One region of the Streptomyces sp. NPDC090127 genome, then DNA from elsewhere that is predicted to be linked to it. Evidence: riboswitches for the same ligand, from Rfam matches in the RefSeq annotation. Region 1 holds a riboswitch; the other holds the start of a gene.
The links. A riboswitch is a leader RNA that binds a small molecule or an ion and turns the genes downstream of it on or off. The one in region 1 is predicted to bind ZMP and ZTP.
Positions count from the first base shown of each region.

Region 2: linked by a shared signal. The riboswitch ahead of ACIPPS_RS06785 (bifunctional 5,10-methylenetetrahydrofolate dehydrogenase/5,10-methenyltetrahydrofolate cyclohydrolase) and the one ahead of glyA (serine hydroxymethyltransferase) in region 1 are both predicted to bind ZMP and ZTP.

Region 1 covers NZ_JBIVDE010000001.1:1,046,328-1,049,722, forward strand. The annotation lists gene trpS (tryptophan--tRNA ligase) at 1-235, opposite strand, end outside; gene glyA (serine hydroxymethyltransferase) at 438-1,790, opposite strand; ZMP/ZTP riboswitch at 1,874-1,964, opposite strand; gene rocD (ornithine--oxo-acid transaminase) at 2,072-3,277, shown strand.
Region 2 covers NZ_JBIVDE010000002.1:225,995-229,389, reverse strand. The annotation lists gene ACIPPS_RS06795 (flavin-containing monooxygenase) at 1-1,271, shown strand, start outside; gene ACIPPS_RS06790 (hotdog domain-containing protein) at 1,268-1,648, shown strand; ZMP/ZTP riboswitch at 1,721-1,826, shown strand; gene ACIPPS_RS06785 (bifunctional 5,10-methylenetetrahydrofolate dehydrogenase/5,10-methenyltetrahydrofolate cyclohydrolase) at 1,856-2,710, shown strand; gene ACIPPS_RS06780 (hypothetical protein) at 2,853-3,395, shown strand, end outside.

The DNA of each region.
Region 1 (3,395 bases):
GCTCCGGGTCGAGACCGGCGGCGAGCAGCTGCGCGACGGCGAGCCGGGTGTTCGCGCGGAGCTCGGCCGGGTCCTGCGGGACCGTGATCGCGTGCAGGTCCACCACCATGTAGAAGGCGTCGTGGGACTCCTGCAGCGCGACCCACTGACGGACGGCACCGAGGTAGTTGCCGAGGTGGAACGAGCCTGCGGTGGGCTGGATTCCGGAGAGCACGCGAGGACTGTCAGAGGCCATGCTCCACATTCTCTCAGGTGCGGGAGGCGATCCGTGCGGGCACCTTGCGGCGCCACTGCTGGCCATCCCCGTGTGCCCACCCGTCCCGCCCAGCGGGACGATCGCCCACACGGTGGGGGGCGGGCCGGGTCGGGTCGGCACGGCGGGGGGCCTCCGCCCACGCGAGGGCCCTGGGGGCGACGGTCGCGGGGCACGGCGTGGGTCAGGTCGGGAGGCCTGGGGCCGGGTACGCGGTCATCAGCGCCGCCACCTCCGCGCGGATCCCCCGCAACGCCTCCTCGTCGCCCGAGCCCGCCGCCGCCACACCCCGGTCGATCCACTCGGCGACCTGGGCCATGCGCGCCGTGCCGAGGCCCCGGGAGGTGAGGGAAGGGGTGCCGATGCGGAGGCCGGAGGGGTCGAAGGGCTTCCGGGGGTCGTAGGGGACGGTGTTGTGGTTGACGACGATCCCCGCACGGTCGAGGGCCTTGGCCGCGATCTTGCCGGGGACCTCCTTGCGCGTGAGGTCCATCAGGATCAGGTGGTTGTCGGTACCGCCGGAGACCAGGTCGAAGCCGCGGTCGAGGAGCGCCTCGGCGAGGGCCTTGGCGTTGGCGACGACCGCGTGGGCGTAGGCGCGGAAGGACGGCCGGGACGCCTCGCGCAGGGCGACGGCGATGCCGGCGGTGGTCTGGTTGTGCGGGCCGCCCTGGAGCCCGGGGAAGACCGCCTTGTCGAGGGCCTTGGCGTGCCGCTCCCGGCACATCAGCATCGCGCCGCGCGGGCCGCGCAGGGTCTTGTGGGTGGTCGTCGAGATGACGTCGGCGTACGGCACCGGGGAGGGATGGGCGCCGCCCGCGATCAGGCCGGCGATGTGGGCGATGTCGGCGACGAGGACGGCCCCGGCCTCGCGGGCGATCTCCGCGAAGGCGCCGAAGTCGATCGTGCGGGGCAGCGCGGTGCCCCCGCAGAAGATCACCTTCGGGCGCTCCTTGAGAGCGAGCTCGCGGACCTCGTCGAAGTCGATGAGCCCGGTGTCCCGGCGTACGCCGTACTGCACGCCCCGGAACCACCGGCCGGTCGCGGAGACGCCCCAGCCGTGGGTGAGGTGGCCGCCCATCGGCAGCGCCATGCCCATCACGGTGTCGCCGGGTTCGGCGAAGGCGAGGTGGACGGCGAGGTTCGCGGGGGAACCGGAGTAGGGCTGGACGTTGGCGTGCTCGACGCCGAAGACCGCCTTGGCGCGCTCGACGGCGAGGGTCTCGACCTGGTCGATGTTCTGCTGGCCCTCGTAGTACCGGCGGCCGGGGTAGCCCTCGCTGTACTTGTTCTGCAGGACCGTGCCGGAGGCCTCCAGGAGGGCCTCGGAGACGTAGTTCTCGCTGGGGATCAGGCGCAGGGTCTCGGCCTGCAACCGCTCCTCGGCGCCGACGAGCGCGGCGAGTTCGGGGTCGGCGGCGGCGAGGGCGGGGTGGCGGTGGTCGGGGGCGAGCGGGTGGGGCGTGGCGTGCGTCGTGGCGTGGGGCGTCGCGTGCGTCGTGGCGTGGGGCGTGGCGTGCGTCGTGGCAGGGGTCATCGCGTCGGTCACGGCGTTCCTCCGGGCGTTGCGGCGGATCCCGGGGCACTGCGAAGGACGCGGCACCACACGGGACGGGGTCCTTGTGGTGCCCAGGCGGGCGGCACCGCGTGTGGTCTGCCGCGCACGGGTCCCCCGGGGTCGATTCCCCGTACGCCAGTCGCCGTGCGTGTTCTCAGACTAGCTGGCGCGCCGACGCAGAGGTTTCCTCGTCCGGCATCCGAGCGACGATAGGAAAGGGAGCCACACACGCCCCACCCCGCAGGACGAACGGAGATCCCGTGTCGAGTACGCAAGACGCGATCGCTTCCGCGGAGGCGCACAGCGCGCACAACTACCACCCCCTGCCCGTCGTCGTCGCCTCGGCCGACGGGGCCTGGATGACCGACGTCGAGGGGCGCCGTTATCTCGACATGCTCGCCGGGTACTCGGCGCTCAACTTCGGGCACGGCAACCGTCGCCTGATCGATGCCGCCCGGGCGCAGCTGGAGCGGGTGACGCTCACGTCGAGGGCGTTCCACCACGACCGCTTCGCGGAGTTCTGCTCGCGGCTCGCGGAGCTGTGCGGCAAGGACATGGTCCTGCCGATGAACACGGGCGCCGAGGCGATCGAGACGGCGGTGAAGACCGCCCGGAAGTGGGGGTACGAGGTCAAGGGCGTCCCGGACGGGCACGCGAAGATCGTCGTCGCGGCGAACAACTTCCACGGCCGGACGACGACGATCGTCAGCTTCTCCACGGACCACGAGGCCCGCGACCACTACGGCCCGTACACGCCGGGCTTCGAGATCGTCCCGTACGGCGATCTGACGGCGATGGAGGCCGCGGTCACCGCCCACACGGTGGCGGTGCTGATCGAGCCGATCCAGGGCGAGGCCGGGGTCCTCGTCCCGCCGACCGGGTATCTGCGCGGGGTGCGGGAGTTGACCCGCGAGCGGAACGTGCTGTTCATCGCGGACGAGATCCAGTCGGGCCTCGGCCGGACCGGGCGGACGTTCGCGTGCGAGCACGAGGGCGTGGTGCCGGACGTGTACGTCCTCGGCAAGGCGCTGGGCGGCGGTGTCGTACCGGTCTCGGCGGTGGTGGCGGACCGGGACGTGCTGGGGGTGTTCCGGCCGGGTGAGCACGGCTCGACGTTCGGCGGGAACCCGCTGGCGTGCGCGGTGGCCCTGGAGGTGGTCGCGATGCTGCGGACGGGCGAGTACCAGCAGCGTGCGGCGGAGCTGGGCGAGCACCTGCACGCGGAGCTCGGGCTGCTGGTGGGCGGGGGCGCGGTGGAGGCGGTGCGCGGACGTGGCCTGTGGGCCGGGGTGGACATCGCGCCGTCGCGGGGCACGGGCCGGGAGATCTCGGAGAAGCTGATGGAGCGGGGGGTGCTGGTGAAGGACACCCACGGCTCCACGATCCGGATCGCGCCGCCGCTGGTGATCAGCAAGGAGGACCTGGACTGGGGCCTGGATCAGCTGCGTTCGGTGCTCTCGGCCTGAGGCCCACGTCCTTGGAGGGGGCCGGGCCGTCCGGGAGGAGGGCGGTCCGGCGGGCCCCGCGGGGCTCGGGCCCTGCGACGAGACGTCGGAGCAGGACCTGACGCTCGCCCTGGCCGCC
Region 2 (3,395 bases), on a different contig from region 1:
CCGGTGAGACCCGGCGGGGCCGCCACCTGCTCGCCGCCTCGGGCGGCCTGTCGACACCCAAGGACTTCGACGTGCCGGGCCTGGAGAATTTCACCGGGACCACGGTCTCGACGAGCCGGTGGAACATTCCGCTGAGCGATCTCGCGGGCAAGCGAGTCGCCGTGATCGGCACCGGGTCGTCCGCGGTCCAGTGCATTCCGCTCATCGCCGAGGTCGCCGAGCATCTCACCGTGTTCCAGCGCACGCCCAACTATGTCTTTCCGGCCCGCAACGCCCCGCTGTCGGCGGAGTACGTCGATGAGATCAAGAGGAGCTACGCGGCGATCCGCGAGGAGTGCCGGCACTCGCTCGGCGGCATCCCGGACCGCATCCCGGACGCCGCCGCGTTCGACGTCTCCGACGAGGAGCGGCGCGAGCGCTACGAGCGGGCCTATGTGCGCAGCGGATTCAACGGTGTCGGCGGCGAGTTCTCCGATCTGCTGACCGATGCGAGGGCCAACGAGACCGCGGCGGAGTTCGTGCGCGGGAAGATCCGCCAGATGGTCCAGGACCCCAAGACCGCCGCAGTCCTCGAGCCCCGCTTTCACCCGCTCGGCGCCAAGCGCAGCTGTTTCGGCACCGACTACTACGAGACCTTCAACCGTCCCAACGTCTCGGTGGTCTCCCTGCGTGACGAACCGATCGACACCATGACGAGCGACAGCATCGTCACGAGGGCCGGCTCCTACGAGATTGACGCCGTCGTGCTGGCGATCGGGTTCGACGCCTTCACCGGTCCGCTGTTCGCGCTGAACGTCTCCGCCCCGGAGGCGGGCAGGCTGCAGGACGCGTGGAGCGACGGAGTACGGACGTACCTGGGCATCATGACCGCTCGGTTCCCGAACTTCTTCATGATCGCCGGACCGCAGAGTCCCGCGCTCGCGAGCAATGTGGTGGTCACGATCGAGCAGGCCGTCGACTGGATCACCGATCTGATCGGGCACGCGAAGGCCGGGGGCGCCGAGGTCATCGAGCCGACGGCCGAGGCTCAGGACGACTGGGTGAAGATCACCGAGGACACGGTCGACCAGACTCTCTACGCGACCGCCGACTCCTGGTACCGGGGGTCGAACGTGGCCGGCAAGCCGACGACCTTCCTCGGTTACGTGGGTGGAGTCGGCAAGTACCGCCGGATGTGTACCGAACTCGCCAAGCGCGGCTACCCGGGCATCGAGCTGGACGGCGAGACCGTCGCCCGCCGCCTGGGCCGTATCCACGAGGAGATCGCGTGAAGGTCGTGCACCAGCGCTACGTCGCCCACTCCGAGGCGCACTACGCGGGGAACCTGGTCGATGGGGCCTTCGGGCTGAAGCTCTTCGGAGACGCCGGGACCCACTTGGCGATCACCCTCGACGGCCACGAGAGCCTCTTCGCCGGGTATGCGTCGGTCGAGTTCCTGGCCCCGGTCCGTGGCGGCGACGTCGTCGAAGTGGAGGCGCGCCTGGCGTCGAAGGGACGTCGCAGCCGGACCGTCGACTTCGAGCTGCGGATCATCTGCAGGTCCGTCGACGACAGCGGTCGGGCCGAGGTGCTGGCGGAGCCCGTGGTGGCCACTCGGGCGCGAGGGACAGCTGTCCTGCCGGTCGACGCCGCAGCGACGCACCCGTGACCGTCGGGGGCGGTGTCGGTCGGCGCGGGCGGTCCGAGGCGCACCACGACAAGGAGGGCTCACGTAGAGTAGGGCTCGGGCCGTGACTGGCGCTTGAGGTGGATCACCACCGGGGAGCGGCCCACGGAGCCGGCGCACCCGCGCGGTCTCCGAGCTGCCGTGCGCCTGGGCGATCACCCTGTCATCGACGACGCCCAGGAGTGGCCCATGTCCACCAGCACCGCATCTCTCATGGACGGCACCGCCCTCGCCCGCCGTACGGTCGAGGAGACCGCCGCCCGCGCCGCCGAGATCACCCGGCGCACCGGCGTCACGCCCTGCCTCGCCACCGTCCTCGTCGGCGCGGACCCCGCCTCCGTGACGTACGTGAAGATGAAGCAGAACCGCTGCGCGAAGGCCGGAATCAGCTCCCGACACGTCGAGCTGCCCGCCGAGACGACGACCGAGGAACTCGTCGCCGCGATCACCGCGCTCTCCCAGGACCCCGACGTTCACGGCATCCTGCTCCAGCACCCCGTCGGCCCGCACATCGACGAGCGGGCCGCGTTCGAGGCGATCGCTCCGGAGAAGGACGTCGACGGCGTCACCATGGCCTCGTTCGCCGCCATGGGCTTCGGACTGCCCGGCTTCGTCTCCTGCACCCCCGGCGGCATCATGCGGCTGCTCGACGCGTACGACGTCGATCCGCGCGGCAAGCGCGCCGTCGTCGTTGGCCGCTCCGCGATCCTCGGCAAGCCCGCCGGGCTGCTGCTGCTCGGCCGCGACGCCACCGTCACGTACTGCCACTCGCGTACGGCCGAGCTGTCGTCCGTCGTCCGCGAGGCCGACATCCTCGTCGCGGCGGTGGGCAAGCCCCAGTTCATCAAGGGCGAGGACATCAAGCCGGGTGCCGTCGTGATCGACGCCGGTTACAACCCGGGCAACGTCGGCGACGTCGACTTCGAGACCGCCGCCGAGCGTGCCTCCCTCATCACCCCCGTACCGGGAGGTGTCGGCCCGATGACGATCGCCGTGCTCCTCGCGCAGACCGTCGAAGGGGCGGAGCGGCAGCTCGGCCTGTAGCCCCGGAGCCGGTCGCCCCTGGCGCCACGGAGGGTCCGAACGACCCGTACAGGCTGGGCAACTGTCACAGTTCTGTACGGGCCGTGCTTCAACTCGGCCGCGAATCGGTGTCCTTGGGTGATCCCGGGCGACCCTGGTCGCCATGTACCCGCTCTCCGGCAAGAGTTCGCCGCCGTTCGCCCGGTACGTCCTCGTGCCGCTCCTCGCCCTGGTCGCGGCCGGCGCGTTCGTGAGCCGTCAGGAGGCCGACCGCCGGTGGGACGCGACCGTCGACGTCGCACCCGCGGTCGGCGAGCAGCTCACGGCCCACGGGGGAGCGGGTGGCGCCGTCGCCGGTGTTCCGTACCACCGCCTCACGCCGGGGGAGTGCTTCGACATCGACCGCGCCGCACCCGGCACCGTCGTACGGCGCGCCTGCGACCGCCCGCACGACGCCCAGCTCGTCGCCGTGGTCCACCTGACCGGCGAGCACCGTACGGACCTGCGGATACGGGACGCGGCGGCGGCCCTGTGCCGCGAGCCGCTCCGCCGCAAGGCCTCCGCGCAGCCGCGCGGCACGCGCTGGACCACCTTCGTCCAGTACCCGTACCGCTCCGGCTACCTCCTCGGCTCCGACGCCGTCGCCTGCAGCCTCACCGCGCACGCGACCCCCGGCGCTGCCCCGCGCCGGCTGACCACGCCCCTG